DNA from 2 places in the Pseudarthrobacter sp. LMD1-1-1.1 genome. Region 2 is predicted to be linked to the other one. Evidence: riboswitches for the same ligand, from Rfam matches in the RefSeq annotation. Region 2 holds a riboswitch; the other holds the start of a gene.
What was found. Region 2 has a riboswitch for glycine ahead of gcvP (aminomethyl-transferring glycine dehydrogenase). Riboswitches for the same ligand answer to the same signal wherever they lie in the genome.
Positions count from the first base shown of each region.

Region 1 (6,111 bases), on a different contig from region 2:
GTTCCAGCAGGTATGCCGCCACCGCCTGGACAATGCCAAGGGCATCCGGGCAGTGGAACGTCAGCACGAATTCCCGGCCCGTTTCCGGATCTGCCACTGCCTGCAGCTGCCCGGCTTCAGAAGTCCCAGGTTCGGATGCGCGCAGCCCGGAAGCGCGGAGCTCCTCAGCGATCACCGGTTGACCCGCTCTTCCCCCGCTTCTGCGGCGGCACCCGTACGGACAGCCTTGCCGGCTGCGGCGTCGGTGAAGTCCTGGTCCGCCTGCAGTTCAGCCTGGAACGTAGCGAAACGGGCCTGGTGTGCGGGGCGGCGGCGGAGGACGAACCATGCTGCGCCCAGCAGGATGAACCAAACCGGGGTGACCAGCAGGGCCACCAGGGTGTCCGGCTGGGTGGTGAGGGTCCAGATCACGAAGGCGAAGAAGGCGAAGACCACCCAGACCATGGCAACACCACCGGGCATTTTGAACTTCGATGCTTCATGCAGGTGCGGCCGGCGGCGGCGGAAGGCGATGTAGCTGGCCAGGATGATGGACCAGACAAAGACGAAGCAGACGGCGGAGACGGTGGTGACCATATCAAAGGCCTTGCCCACGTCCTGGCCCGCGTACATGAGGACGACGCCGGACAGCAGCAGCACGCAGGAGAGGAACAGTGCGTTCTGGGGCACCTTGCGCCGGGACAGTTTGCCAAAGACGTCGGGGGCGTCGCCTTCCTGGGCAAGGCCGAAGACCATGCGGGAGGTCGAGTAGATGCCCGAGTTCGCGGAGGACATCGCGGAGCTCAGCACCACGAGGTTGACCACGGTGGCCGCGGCGCCCAGGCCTGCCAGGGAGAACATGGCGATGAAGGGGCTGTGGCCGGCCCTGAACTCGGTCCAGGGGGTGACGGCCATCAGGATGATGAGGGCGCCAACGTAGAACAGGAGCACGCGGATGGGGATGGAGTTGATGGCCTTGGGCAGGTTCCGCTCCGGGTTCTTGGCCTCGGCCGCCGTGGTGCCCACCAGCTCGATGCCCACGAAGGCGAAGACGGCGATCTGGAAGCCGGCCACGAAGCCCATGAACTCGTTCGGGAAGAATCCGCCGTGGCTCCACAGGTTGGTGAAGGTGGCAGGGCCTGCGTCGGACTGGAAACCGGTGAAGATCATGAACAGGCCAACGATGATCAGTGCGGCAATGGCAACGATCTTGATGAGTGCGAACCAGAACTCCGTCTCGCCGAACGCCTTCACCGTGGTGAGGTTCAGCAGGAGCAGGATGGCCACGGTGGCCAGGCCGGGAATCCACAGGGGCACCCCGGGCCACAGTTCACGGGAGTAGCCGGCGATGGCGATGACATCGGCGATGCCGGTGATGACCCAGCAGAACCAGTAGGTCCAGCCCGTAAAGAAGCCGGCCCACGGACCCAGCAGGTCGGCGGCAAAGTCGCTGAAGGACTTGTAGTTGAGGTTGCTGAGCAGCAGTTCACCCATGGCACGCATGACGAAGAACAGCATGAAGCCGATGATCATGTACACGAAGATCACTGATGGGCCGGCCGCCGAGATGGTCTTGCCGGAGCCCATGAACAGGCCGGTGCCGATTGCACCGCCGATGGCGATCAGTTGGATGTGGCGGTTGCTGAGCTGCCGCTCCAGGTGCGGGGCTCCGCCGCCGGGGGACGTCGGGGAATGGGTCGTCATTGAGGAACTCCATCGTTCGAGCGGCACCCGGGGTGTCGCAAAGATTGGATTTCCTCCCCGCTCTGTCTGGGACCTGAGAGTTTCCACATGCCGAAATGGGCGTGCTTGCACCGTCGGTGAGCCAGGACAGGGCCCGGCTGCTTTCCAGAGTTGCCTCATCGCGGCGGTACGTGGGCCTGAGAGTTTCCTGGGGAGGGTTTGCTCCTACGGCGCCTGCTGAACGTACCGGCAGGGCTCTCCCGCCGCAGGTCAAAAGCGTTTGCTTGGTAATCAGTGTTCAGTTGTCAGAGGGCATCCATGCCAGGCGCAATAATGCGCAGAATGGACAGTGGGGCCTCCGGTGATCCCGGCCGGCGAACGGAGCGCCCAGCGTCTTTGGGCCAGTTCCGCTGTCCGGCCGGATCACGGGGTTCAGTGTGGCGTCCGTCACGAACAAAAGTCAAGCCCGGCGTTACGCCATCCACGTAACGCCCTTGAGCCCCAATTCATGACGGACTGATTTGCTCCCCGCTTCGCTTTGCCTGTAACCTGTGAGCCGAATCACCCACATTTCAATAAGCCTTTCGAGCTGTGGCGGGAGAGTTCTCCCGGCCATCACCGGGCAGGCGCCGTAGGAGCAAATCCTCCCCAGGAATCTCTCAGGCCCATGTACCGTCACGGCGAGGCGACTCTGGAAAGCAGTGCTGCTCCGGCAGCACTCACCGACGGTGCAAGCAGGCCCTGATGGGTTTGCGGAATCTCTCAGGTCCAATACAGAGCGGGGAGGGACCCGATCCATGCCGTGCCACCCGTGGCCGGCCAAACCTGGAGTTCCTCATGACGATTCAATCCCTTCCGTCTGCCTTTGCAGACCGGCATATCGGTGCACGCCGCCAGGCTGACGTGGACACCATGCTCAAGGCCGTTGGCTACGACAGCGTTGATGGACTGGTGGACATCGCCGTTCCCAACTCAATCCGCCAGTCCAAGCCCCTTGCGCTCAAAGACGCGCTGAGCGAGGTTGAGGTCCTTGCGGAGCTGCGCAGGCTCGCCGCCAAGAACAAGACGGCCGTGCAGATGATCGGCCAGGGCTACTACGACACCATCACGCCCGCCGTCATCCGCCGGAATGTCCTGGAGGCCCCGGCCTGGTACACCGCCTACACCCCGTACCAGCCCGAGATTTCCCAGGGCCGGCTTGAGGCGCTGCTGAACTTCCAGACCATGGTTCAGGACCTGGTGGGCCTGCCCATCGCCAACGCCTCCCTGCTCGATGAAGCCACGGCTGTTGCCGAAGCTGTCCTCATGATGCGACGCGCCAACAAGAACAAGGACGCCCGCGACGGCAAGACCGTCCTGGACGCAGACGTCCTGCCGCAGACCATCGCCATCGTCAAGGGCCGCGCCGAGGCGCTCGGCTTCGAGGTTGAGGTCGCCGACCTGTCCAAGGGACTCCCTGAAGGCGCGATCAACGGGATCGTGCTCCAGCAGCCCGGCGTCTCCGGCCGCGTCTTCAACCACGCCGGCGTCATTGCCGAGGCCAAGGAGCGCGGCGCGCTGGTCACGGTCGCCGCTGACCTGCTGGCATTGACCCTGATCACCCCTCCGGGCGAACAGGGTGCCGACATCGCCGTCGGCTCCACCCAGCGCTTCGGTGTCCCGCTGTTCTTCGGCGGCCCGCACGCCGCCTACATGGCCGTGGCCAAGGGCCTGGAGCGTTCCATGCCGGGCCGCCTGGTGGGCGTATCCAAGGACGACGCCGGCCTCCCGGCGTACCGCCTGGCGCTGCAGACCCGCGAGCAGCACATCCGCCGCGAAAAGGCGACATCCAACATCTGCACCGCGCAGGCCCTGCTGGCCATCGTCTCCTCCTTCTACGCCGTTTACCACGGCCCCGACGGGCTGAAGGCCATCGCCGAGCGCGTCCACAACAACGCCCGCGCCCTCGCCACCACGCTCCAGATCGCAGGCCGGGAACTGGCCGCCGAGGCGTTCTTCGATACGGTCACGGTCTCCGTCCCGGGCAAGGCCGCCAAGGTCATCACCGCTGCTGAAGCACGCGGCATCAACCTGCGCCACATCGACGCCGACACCATCGGCGTGTCCGTGGATGAAACCACGACGCCGGAAATCCTGTCCGCGATCGCCGTCGCCTTTGGAGCCGGCCCGGTAGTGGACGCTGAGGGCTTCGACCTGCCCGCAGAGGTGCTCCGCACCTCCGAGTACATGCAGCACCCGGTGTTCAACACCCACCGGTCCGAAACCCAGCTGCTGCGCTACATCCGCAGGCTGTCCGACCGGGACCTCGCACTGGACCGCACCATGATCCCGCTGGGCTCGTGCACCATGAAGCTGAACGCCACCGCCGAGATGGAGGCCATCTCCTGGCCGGAGTTCGCCTCCATCCACCCCTTCGCCCCGGACTCCCAGACCGAAGGCTGGCGTGAACTGATCAGCGGCCTGGAAGCCGACCTTGCGGAAATCACCGGCTACGACCAGGTGTCGCTGCAGCCGAACGCCGGTTCCCAGGGCGAGCTCGCCGGCCTGCTGGCCATCCGCGGCTACCACCGCGCCAACGGCGATACCCAGCGCAACGTGTGCCTGATCCCCGCTTCCGCCCACGGCACCAACGCCGCCTCTGCTGTCCTGGCCGGCATGAAGGTCGTCGTCGTTGCCACGGCCGCGGACGGCACGATCGACCACGAGGACCTGTACGCGAAAATCGAGGCGAACAAGGACGTCCTCTCGGCGATCATGATCACCTACCCGTCCACCCACGGCGTGTACGACGCGGACGTGACCGAGATCTGCGAGGCTGTGCACGCTGCCGGTGGCCAGGTCTACGTTGACGGTGCCAACCTGAACGCCCTGGTGGGACTGGCCCAGCCCGGCAAGTTCGGCGGCGACGTCTCCCACCTGAACCTGCACAAGACCTTCTGCATCCCGCACGGCGGCGGCGGACCCGGCGTCGGACCTGTTGCGGCCAAGGCCCATCTGGCGCCGTTCATGCCCGGCGACGCCAACAAGGCAGCGCATGAGGAAGGCCACGGCGTGGCCATCAGCGCCTCGAACTTCGGTTCCGCCGGTGTCCTGCCGATCTCCTGGGCGTACGTGAAGCTCATGGGTGGCGAGGGCCTGACCGAGGCCACCAAGGCAGCCCTGCTCGCAGCGAACTATGTTGCCGTGCGCCTGAACGAGTACTTCCCGGTGCTGTACACCGGTGAAGGCGGGCTCGTGGCGCACGAATGCATCCTGGACCTGCGCGACCTGACCGCCAGGACCGGCGTCACGGCCGAGGATGTGGCCAAGCGCCTCATCGACTTCGGCTTCCACGCCCCGACCCTGGCGTTCCCGGTGGCAGGCACCTTGATGGTGGAGCCCACGGAGTCCGAGGACCTGGCCGAGATCGACCGCTTCATCGAGGCCATGATCACTATCCGCAAGGAAATCGACCAGGTGGCCAACGGCGACTTCTCTGTCCAGGACTCCCCGCTGCGCAACGCACCCCACACCGCGTCCGCCGTCGTGAACTCCGAATGGACCCGCCAGTACAGCCGCGAGCAGGCCGTCTTCCCCGTCCACCACCTCAAGCAGGACAAGTACTTCCCGCCGGTGGGCCGGATCGACGGCGCCGCCGGAGACCGGAACCTCATCTGCTCCTGCCCGCCGCTCGAAGAGTTCGAAAACTAAGGATCCCCCATGACTGAGAACTACACGGCTCTTTACGAAGAGCACAAGAAGCTGGGCGCCTCCTTCACCGACTTCGGTGGCTGGCAGATGCCGCTCAAGTACAGCTCCGAACTGGCCGAGCACCACGCCGTCCGCAACGCCGCCGGCCTGTTCGACCTCTCCCACATGGGCGAAGTATGGGTCACCGGGCCCCAGGCCGGTGCCTTCCTTGACTACGCCTTGGTGGGCAAACTGTCCGCCATCGCGGACGGCAAGGCCAAGTACTCGCTGATCTGCAATGAAGACGGCGGCATCATCGACGACCTCATCACGTACCGTTTCGGCGATGAGAAGTACCTGGTGGTTCCCAACGCCGGCAACGCCCCCACCGTGGCGGCCGCCCTCGCCGAACGCGCTGTCGCCTTCGACGTGACGGTGGAGGACGCTTCGGCGGCAACCTCGCTCGTCGCAGTCCAGGGACCCAAGGCCGAGGCCATCCTGCTCAAGCTCACGGACGAGTCCCAGCATGCCTTGGTCACCGACCTGAAGTACTACGCGTTCAACGAAGTCACCGTGGCCGGCCACGATGTCATCCTGGCCCGCACCGGCTACACCGGTGAAGACGGCTTTGAACTCTTCCTCCCGAACGAAGGCGCCGCTTCCCTGTGGGAGTCCGTGGCCCAGGCCGGGGAAGAGTTCGGCATTGTCCCCTGCGGCCTCGCATCCCGCGATTCGCTTCGCCTTGAAGCGGGCATGCCGCTGTACGGCAACGAGCTCTCG
Region 1 covers NZ_JBEGHP010000012.1:698,687-704,797, reverse strand. The annotation lists gene purU (formyltetrahydrofolate deformylase) at 1-106, opposite strand, end outside; gene cycA (D-serine/D-alanine/glycine transporter) at 172-1,683, opposite strand; glycine riboswitch at 1,838-1,935, opposite strand; glycine riboswitch at 2,248-2,347, shown strand; gene gcvP (aminomethyl-transferring glycine dehydrogenase) at 2,500-5,352, shown strand; gene gcvT (glycine cleavage system aminomethyltransferase GcvT) at 5,362-6,111, shown strand, end outside.
Region 1: it holds a riboswitch for glycine, as region 2 does, so the genes downstream of both, cycA (D-serine/D-alanine/glycine transporter) here and gcvP (aminomethyl-transferring glycine dehydrogenase) in region 2, are expected to answer to the same signal.

Region 2 (6,111 bases):
CTCCGGCGGCGCCGTCGATCCGGCCCACCGGCGGGAAGTACTTGTCCTGCTTGTGGTGGGCAGGGAACGCGGCCTGCTCGCGCGGGTAGGCACGGTCCCAGTCGGAGCTGACGACGGCGGCTGCCGTGTGGGGTGCGCGGCGCAGGGGTGAGTCCGCTACGGCGAAGTCGCCGTTGGCCACCTGGTCGATTTCCTTGCGGATGGTGATCATGGCTTCGATGAAGCGGTCGATCTCGGCCAGGTCCTCGGACTCGGTGGGCTCCACCATCAGGGTGCCTGCCACCGGGAACGCAAGGGTGGGGGCGTGGAAGCCGAAGTCGATGAGGCGCTTGGCCACATCCTCGGCCGTGACACCGGTCTTGGCGGTCAGTTCGCGCAGGTCCAGGATGCATTCGTGCGCCACGAGGCCGCCTTCGCCGGTGTAGAGCACCGGGAAGTACTCGTTCAGCCGGGCTGCGACGTAATTGGCAGCCAGCAGCGCGGACTTGGTGGCCTCGGTGAGCCCTTCCCCGCCCATGAGCTTCACGTACGCCCAGGAGATCGGCAGGACGCCGGCCGAACCGAAGCGGGAAGCCGAGATCGCGACCCCGTGGCCTTCCTCATGCGCTGCCTTGTTGGCGTCGCCGGGCATGAACGGCGCCAGGTGGGCCTTGGCTGCCACGGGTCCGACGCCGGGTCCGCCGCCGCCGTGGGGGATGCAGAAGGTCTTGTGGAGGTTGAGGTGGGAGACGTCGCCGCCGAACTTGCCGGGCTGGGCCAGTCCCACCAGGGCGTTCAGGTTGGCGCCGTCGATGTAGACCTGGCCGCCCGCCGCGTGCACGGCGTCGCAGACCTCACGGACGTCCCCGTCATAGACGCCGTGGGTGGACGGGTACGTGATCATGATGCAGGACAGGACGTCCTTGTTCGCTTCGATCTTGGCCGTCAGGTCATCGTGGTTGATGGTGCCGTCAGCGGCCGTGGCAACGACGACGACCTTCATGCCGGCCAGGACGGCGGAGGCGGCGTTGGTGCCGTGGGCGGAGGCGGGGATCAGGCAGACGTTGCGCTGCTCTTCGCCGCGGGAGTGGTGGTAGCCGCGGATGGCCAGCAGGCCGGCGAGCTCGCCCTGGGATCCGGCATTGGGCTGGATGGACACCTGGTCGTACCCGGTGATCGCGGTCAGGTCCGCCTCCAGGTCGGCAATCAGTTCACGCCAGCCTTCGGTCTGGGAGTCCGGGGCGAAGGGGTGGATGGAGGCGAATTCCGGCCAGGAGATGGCTTCCATCTCGGCGGTGGCGTTCAGCTTCATGGTGCACGAGCCCAGCGGGATCATGGTGCGGTCCAGCGCCAGGTCCCGGTCCGACAGCTTCCGGATGTAGCGCAGCAGCTGGGTTTCGGACCGGTGCGTGTTGAACACCGGGTGCTGCAGGTAGTCGGAGGAACGTCCGACGGCGGCCTCCAGTCCGAAGCCTTCAGCCGCGGCAACGGAGGCCCCAAAGACGTCCGCGACGTCGGCGACGATGGCCGCCGTCGTGGTTTCATCGAGCGAGATGCCCACGGTATCGGCGTCGATGGAACGCAGGTTGATGCCGCGCGCTTCGGCATCGGCGACAAGCGCGGCAGCGCGTCCGGGGACGCGGACGGTAAGGGTGTCGAAGAAGCTCGTGTGCAGCACCTCCACACCGGCAGCCGCCAGCGAGGCCGCCAGCACCCGGGCGTGGCCGTGCGTCGTTTCCGCAATCGCCTTCAGCCCGTCGGGGCCGTGGTAGACGGCGTACATCGAGGAAACGATGGCCAGCAGGGCCTGCGCGGTGCAGATGTTGGACGTGGCCTTTTCGCGGCGGATGTGCTGCTCGCGGGTCTGCAGCGCCAGGCGGTACGCGGGAACCCCTGCGTCGTCCTTTGACACACCCACCAGGCGGCCGGGCAGCGACCGCTCCAGGCCCTTGCGGACCGCCATGTATGCGGCGTGCGGGCCGCCGAAGAACAACGGCACCCCGAAGCGCTGCGTGGAGCCGACGGCGATGTCGGCGCCCTGCTCGCCCGGAGGAGTGATCAGGGTCAGTGCAAGCAGGTCAGCGGCCACGGTGACCAGTGCGCCGCGCTCCTTCGCCGCCGCAATAGTGGCGGACTGGTCCCAGACCCGCCCGGAGGCACCGGGCTGCTGGAGCACGATGCCGTTGATGTCGCCGTCGGGCAGGCCGTTGGACAGGTCGGCGACCTCAACTTCGAAGCCGAGCGCCTCGGCGCGGCCCTTGACGATGGCGATGGTCTGCGGCAGCACGTCGATGTCCAGGACAGTCTTGCCGTCCGCTGCAGGCTTGGTCTTGTTGGAGCGGCGCATCAGCAGCACGGCCTCGGCCACGGCGGTGGCTTCATCCAGCAGCGAGGCGTTGGCGATCGGCAGGCCCACCAGGTCCTGGACCATGGTCTGGAAATTCAGCAGTGCCTCGAGCCGGCCCTGGGAAATCTCGGGCTGGTACGGGGTGTAGGCGGTGTACCAGGCCGGGGCCTCGAGGATGTTCCGGCGGATGACAGCAGGGGTGATGGTGTCGTAGTAGCCCTGGCCGATCAGTTGCACGGCGGTCTTGTTCTTGGCGGCGAGCCTGCGCAGTTCCGCAAGGACTTCAACTTCGCTGAGGGCATCCTGCAGGCGGAGGGCTGTTTCCTGGCGGATGACTTTGGGTACGGCGGTGTCCACCAGGGAATCGACCGTGCCGTAACCAACGGCTTTGAGCATGGCGTCGACGTCGTCCTGGCGGCGTGCACCAATGTGGCGGTCTACGAAGGTGGTGGAGGCTGGGGTAACCGACACGAAGGAACTCCATTTATTCAGGCGGCGCAGGGTACGCCACAGCTATTCGGGTCCCTCCCCGCTCTGTATTGGACCTGAGAGTTTCCGCGTTGCCTGCCTGGGCAGGACCCGCTTGCACCGTCGGTGAGCACAACAGCCGTCTCGCTTCCCCCAAGGGAGGCCGGACAACTGCCTGCTGCTTTCCAGAGGTGCCTCGCCGCGGCGGTACAGGGGCCTGCGAGATTCCTGGGGAGGATTTGCTCCTACGGCGCCTGCCTGTACTTCCGGCAGAACTCTCCCGCCGCAGATCAAAGGCTATTCATTTGTTGATGCTGACGGCCGGTGACAGCCCTCACAACTCTCCATTGTCCTACGCCACAAGCCCTCCCGGCAAATGGAAAACTACCTGCGGAGCCGTTCCAAAGCAGCCAGGAGTTCCTCCACATCAGCGGCCGCTCCGCCTTCCGGCGCCGGGCCCACGGAAAGCATGGCATTGAAGTACAACCCGTCACCCATATACAGGACAGCCTTGGCCAGGCCGTGCCCCACATCTGCTGCGATCTCGTCCAGCCACCGCTGCTGGATGGCGGCGAACCGGCGGCGGGTCTCTTCATGTGCCACCTCGGCAAGCCGCGTGGCAGCCACGATGACCCGGTCAAGCGGAGTATCCGCCCAGACGGAGGAGCGGATGAAATACGCGGCAGCACCTTCGCTGGCCGAAGCCATCGCGTCGGCGTCCGCCTTGGCCAGGCCTTCCAGGCGGTCAAGCAGCACGGAGATGAGCGCTTCCTTGTTGGGAAAGTGATAGAGGAGGCCACCTTTGGACACCCCGGCCTTCCGGGCTACGGCGTCGAGGGTTGCAGCGCGCTCCCCCACGTCGATCAGCAGGGACTCGAAGGCGTCAAGGACCGCATCACGGGCTACAGGCTTTCGGGGCATGCCTTCCATCATGCCCTTCACCGGCAGGGAAGAAGGAATGCCCGCGTTTTCAAACTGTACCGTCCAGACGGTACAGTTATTGCATGACGACTTCCATCAGCCCGGCCCCCACCCAACGGGACAGCACCGCCGCGCGGCCTCCGTGGCGGGATTGGCTTGCGCTGGGGCTGCTGATGTTTCCCGTGCTGCTGGTGGCAGTGGACAACACGGCCCTGACGTTTGCCCTGCCCGCCATCGCACGCGCCCTGGAACCGACCGGCCTGCAGCTGCTGTGGATCGTGGACTCCTATCCGCTGGTCCTGGCCGGGCTGCTGGTGTCAATGGGAAGCCTCGGCGACCGGATTGGGCGGCGGCGGCTGCTGGTCATCGGCAGCCTGGGCTTCGCCGGACTGTCCGCCGCCACAGCCTTCGCGCCCACCCCGGAGTGGCTGATCGCCGGCCGCGCGGCGCTCGGGTTCTTCGGCGCCATGCTGATGCCGTCCACCCTGTCGCTGATCCGCAATATATTCCCGGAACCCAACCGCCGGCGGCTTGCAGTGGCCATCTGGGCGGCCGGATTCTCCGGCGGCGCCGCCCTGGGCCCCATCCTGGGTGGATGGCTGGTGGAGCACTTCTGGTGGGGCGCCGTCTTCCTGGTGGCCGTGCCGCTCATGCTGCCCCTGCTGGCTCTGGGGCCGGCCTTCATTCCGGAATCAAAGGATCCCGCGCCGGGCAGGGTGGATATCCCAAGCGTCCTGCTCTCCATGCTGGTCATGGTGCCCGTGGTGTACGGCATCAAGTCAGTAGCCACCGAAGGCCCGGGCACGGCCGGGCTGGGCAGCATCGCCTTCGGCGTGGTCATGGGGATCGTGTTCGTGCGCCGCCAGCAACGCCTGGAATACCCCCTGCTGGACATGTCGCTGTTCCGGAACAGGGTGTTCAGCATGGCCATCAGCGCCAACATCCTGGCCCTGTTTTCCTTCAACGGATTCATCCTTTTCCTTGCCCAGCACCTCCAACTCCTGGAGGGGATGACGCCGTCCGCGGCAGGCATTGCCATGCTTCCGGCCCTGGCAGCCACAGTGGCGGCAGGCCTGGTGGTAGTCCCGCTGGTCCGGAAGGTCCGCCCGGGGTACGTAGTGGCCGCGGGCCTGTCCTTCAGCGCCGTCGGCTACAGCATGGTGGCCTTCGGAAACCACGACGGCGGGCCTTCCCTGCTGCTGGCAGCACTGCTGGTCCTGGCGCTGGGCGTCGGCACGGCGGAAACCATCTCGAACGACCTCATCCTCGGCTCGGCCCCGCCGGCGAAATCAGGCGCTGCGGCGGCGATTTCCGAGACGGGCTACGAGGTGGGCTCGCTGCTGGGGACTGCCGTGCTGGGCTCCATCCTGACCGCGTCCTACCAGCAGAACCTCCGGCTGCCGGCAGGGCTGGAGGCCATGCTGCCCGGAGCCTCACTGCACAACGCCGGGGAAACGCTGGCCGGCGCGGTGGAGGCGGCCGGCCTGCTGCCGGAATCAGTCGCGGGGGCAGTCCGGGATGCCGCGGCCGCCGCGTTCGATTCCGGCGTGCACATCACGGCCGCAATTGGGCTGGCACTGATGGCGACGGCGGCAGTGCTCGCCGCCGTCGTGCTTCGGAAAGTTCCCAAAGCGGCCTAGCAGTACAACGGCAGTGCTGTCCGGGGCAAAAAAGCGTCCTGCGCCGGGGCAACCCCGGCGCAGGACGCCCTGACGGATGTCCGCTACTTGGAGTCGGGGGCCGTGACCTTGGCGGTGGGCTTCATCTTCTCGGCCTGCACCATCCAGGCGAACTGCTCCAGCCTGGCGATGAACTCGTGCAGGAGGTCCGCGGAGGTGGGGTCTTCCTCATCCACTTCGTCGTGGACCTTGCGCATGGTGCCAACGGCAGCTTCCATGGCGGCGACAATTAGCTCAATGGCATCCCCGGTGCTGATGAGCCCGTCAGGGAACTGGGCCAGGCTGGTGGTCCCGGCCACGGTGGAGCTGCGGCCGTCCGGAAGCGCGTGCAGGGCACGCATGCGCTCGGCGGTGTCGTCGGCGAACTGGCGGGCGGCGTCGACGATCTCATCGAGCTGCAGGTGGAGGTCGCGGAAGTTGGTGCCCACGATGTTCCAGTGCGCCTGCTTGCCCTGGATGTGGAGCTCGATCAGGTCCGCCAGGACGGCCTGCAGGTTGTTGGTCAGTGTCGGTGAAGCTTTCATGCGTCCTCCTCAATTGGTCCAGTACGGCAGACGCTACCAGCCGTGGACGGCGCGGCGGCAGGGCTAAAGACAATTTCTCAGTGGGCTTACTAATTTCGAAAACCAGTCATAAACGAACGTGATTCATATTGCGTCTTGCATCACACGCCCGCCACCCCCATACTAAATGAACGCCATTCATATAGTGACCTCC
Region 2 covers NZ_JBEGHP010000027.1:28,237-34,347, reverse strand. The annotation lists gene gcvP (aminomethyl-transferring glycine dehydrogenase) at 1-2,797, opposite strand, end outside; glycine riboswitch at 2,990-3,087, opposite strand; gene MRBLMD1_RS21195 (TetR/AcrR family transcriptional regulator) at 3,179-3,715, opposite strand; gene MRBLMD1_RS21190 (MFS transporter) at 3,799-5,355, shown strand; gene MRBLMD1_RS21185 (Dps family protein) at 5,439-5,918, opposite strand.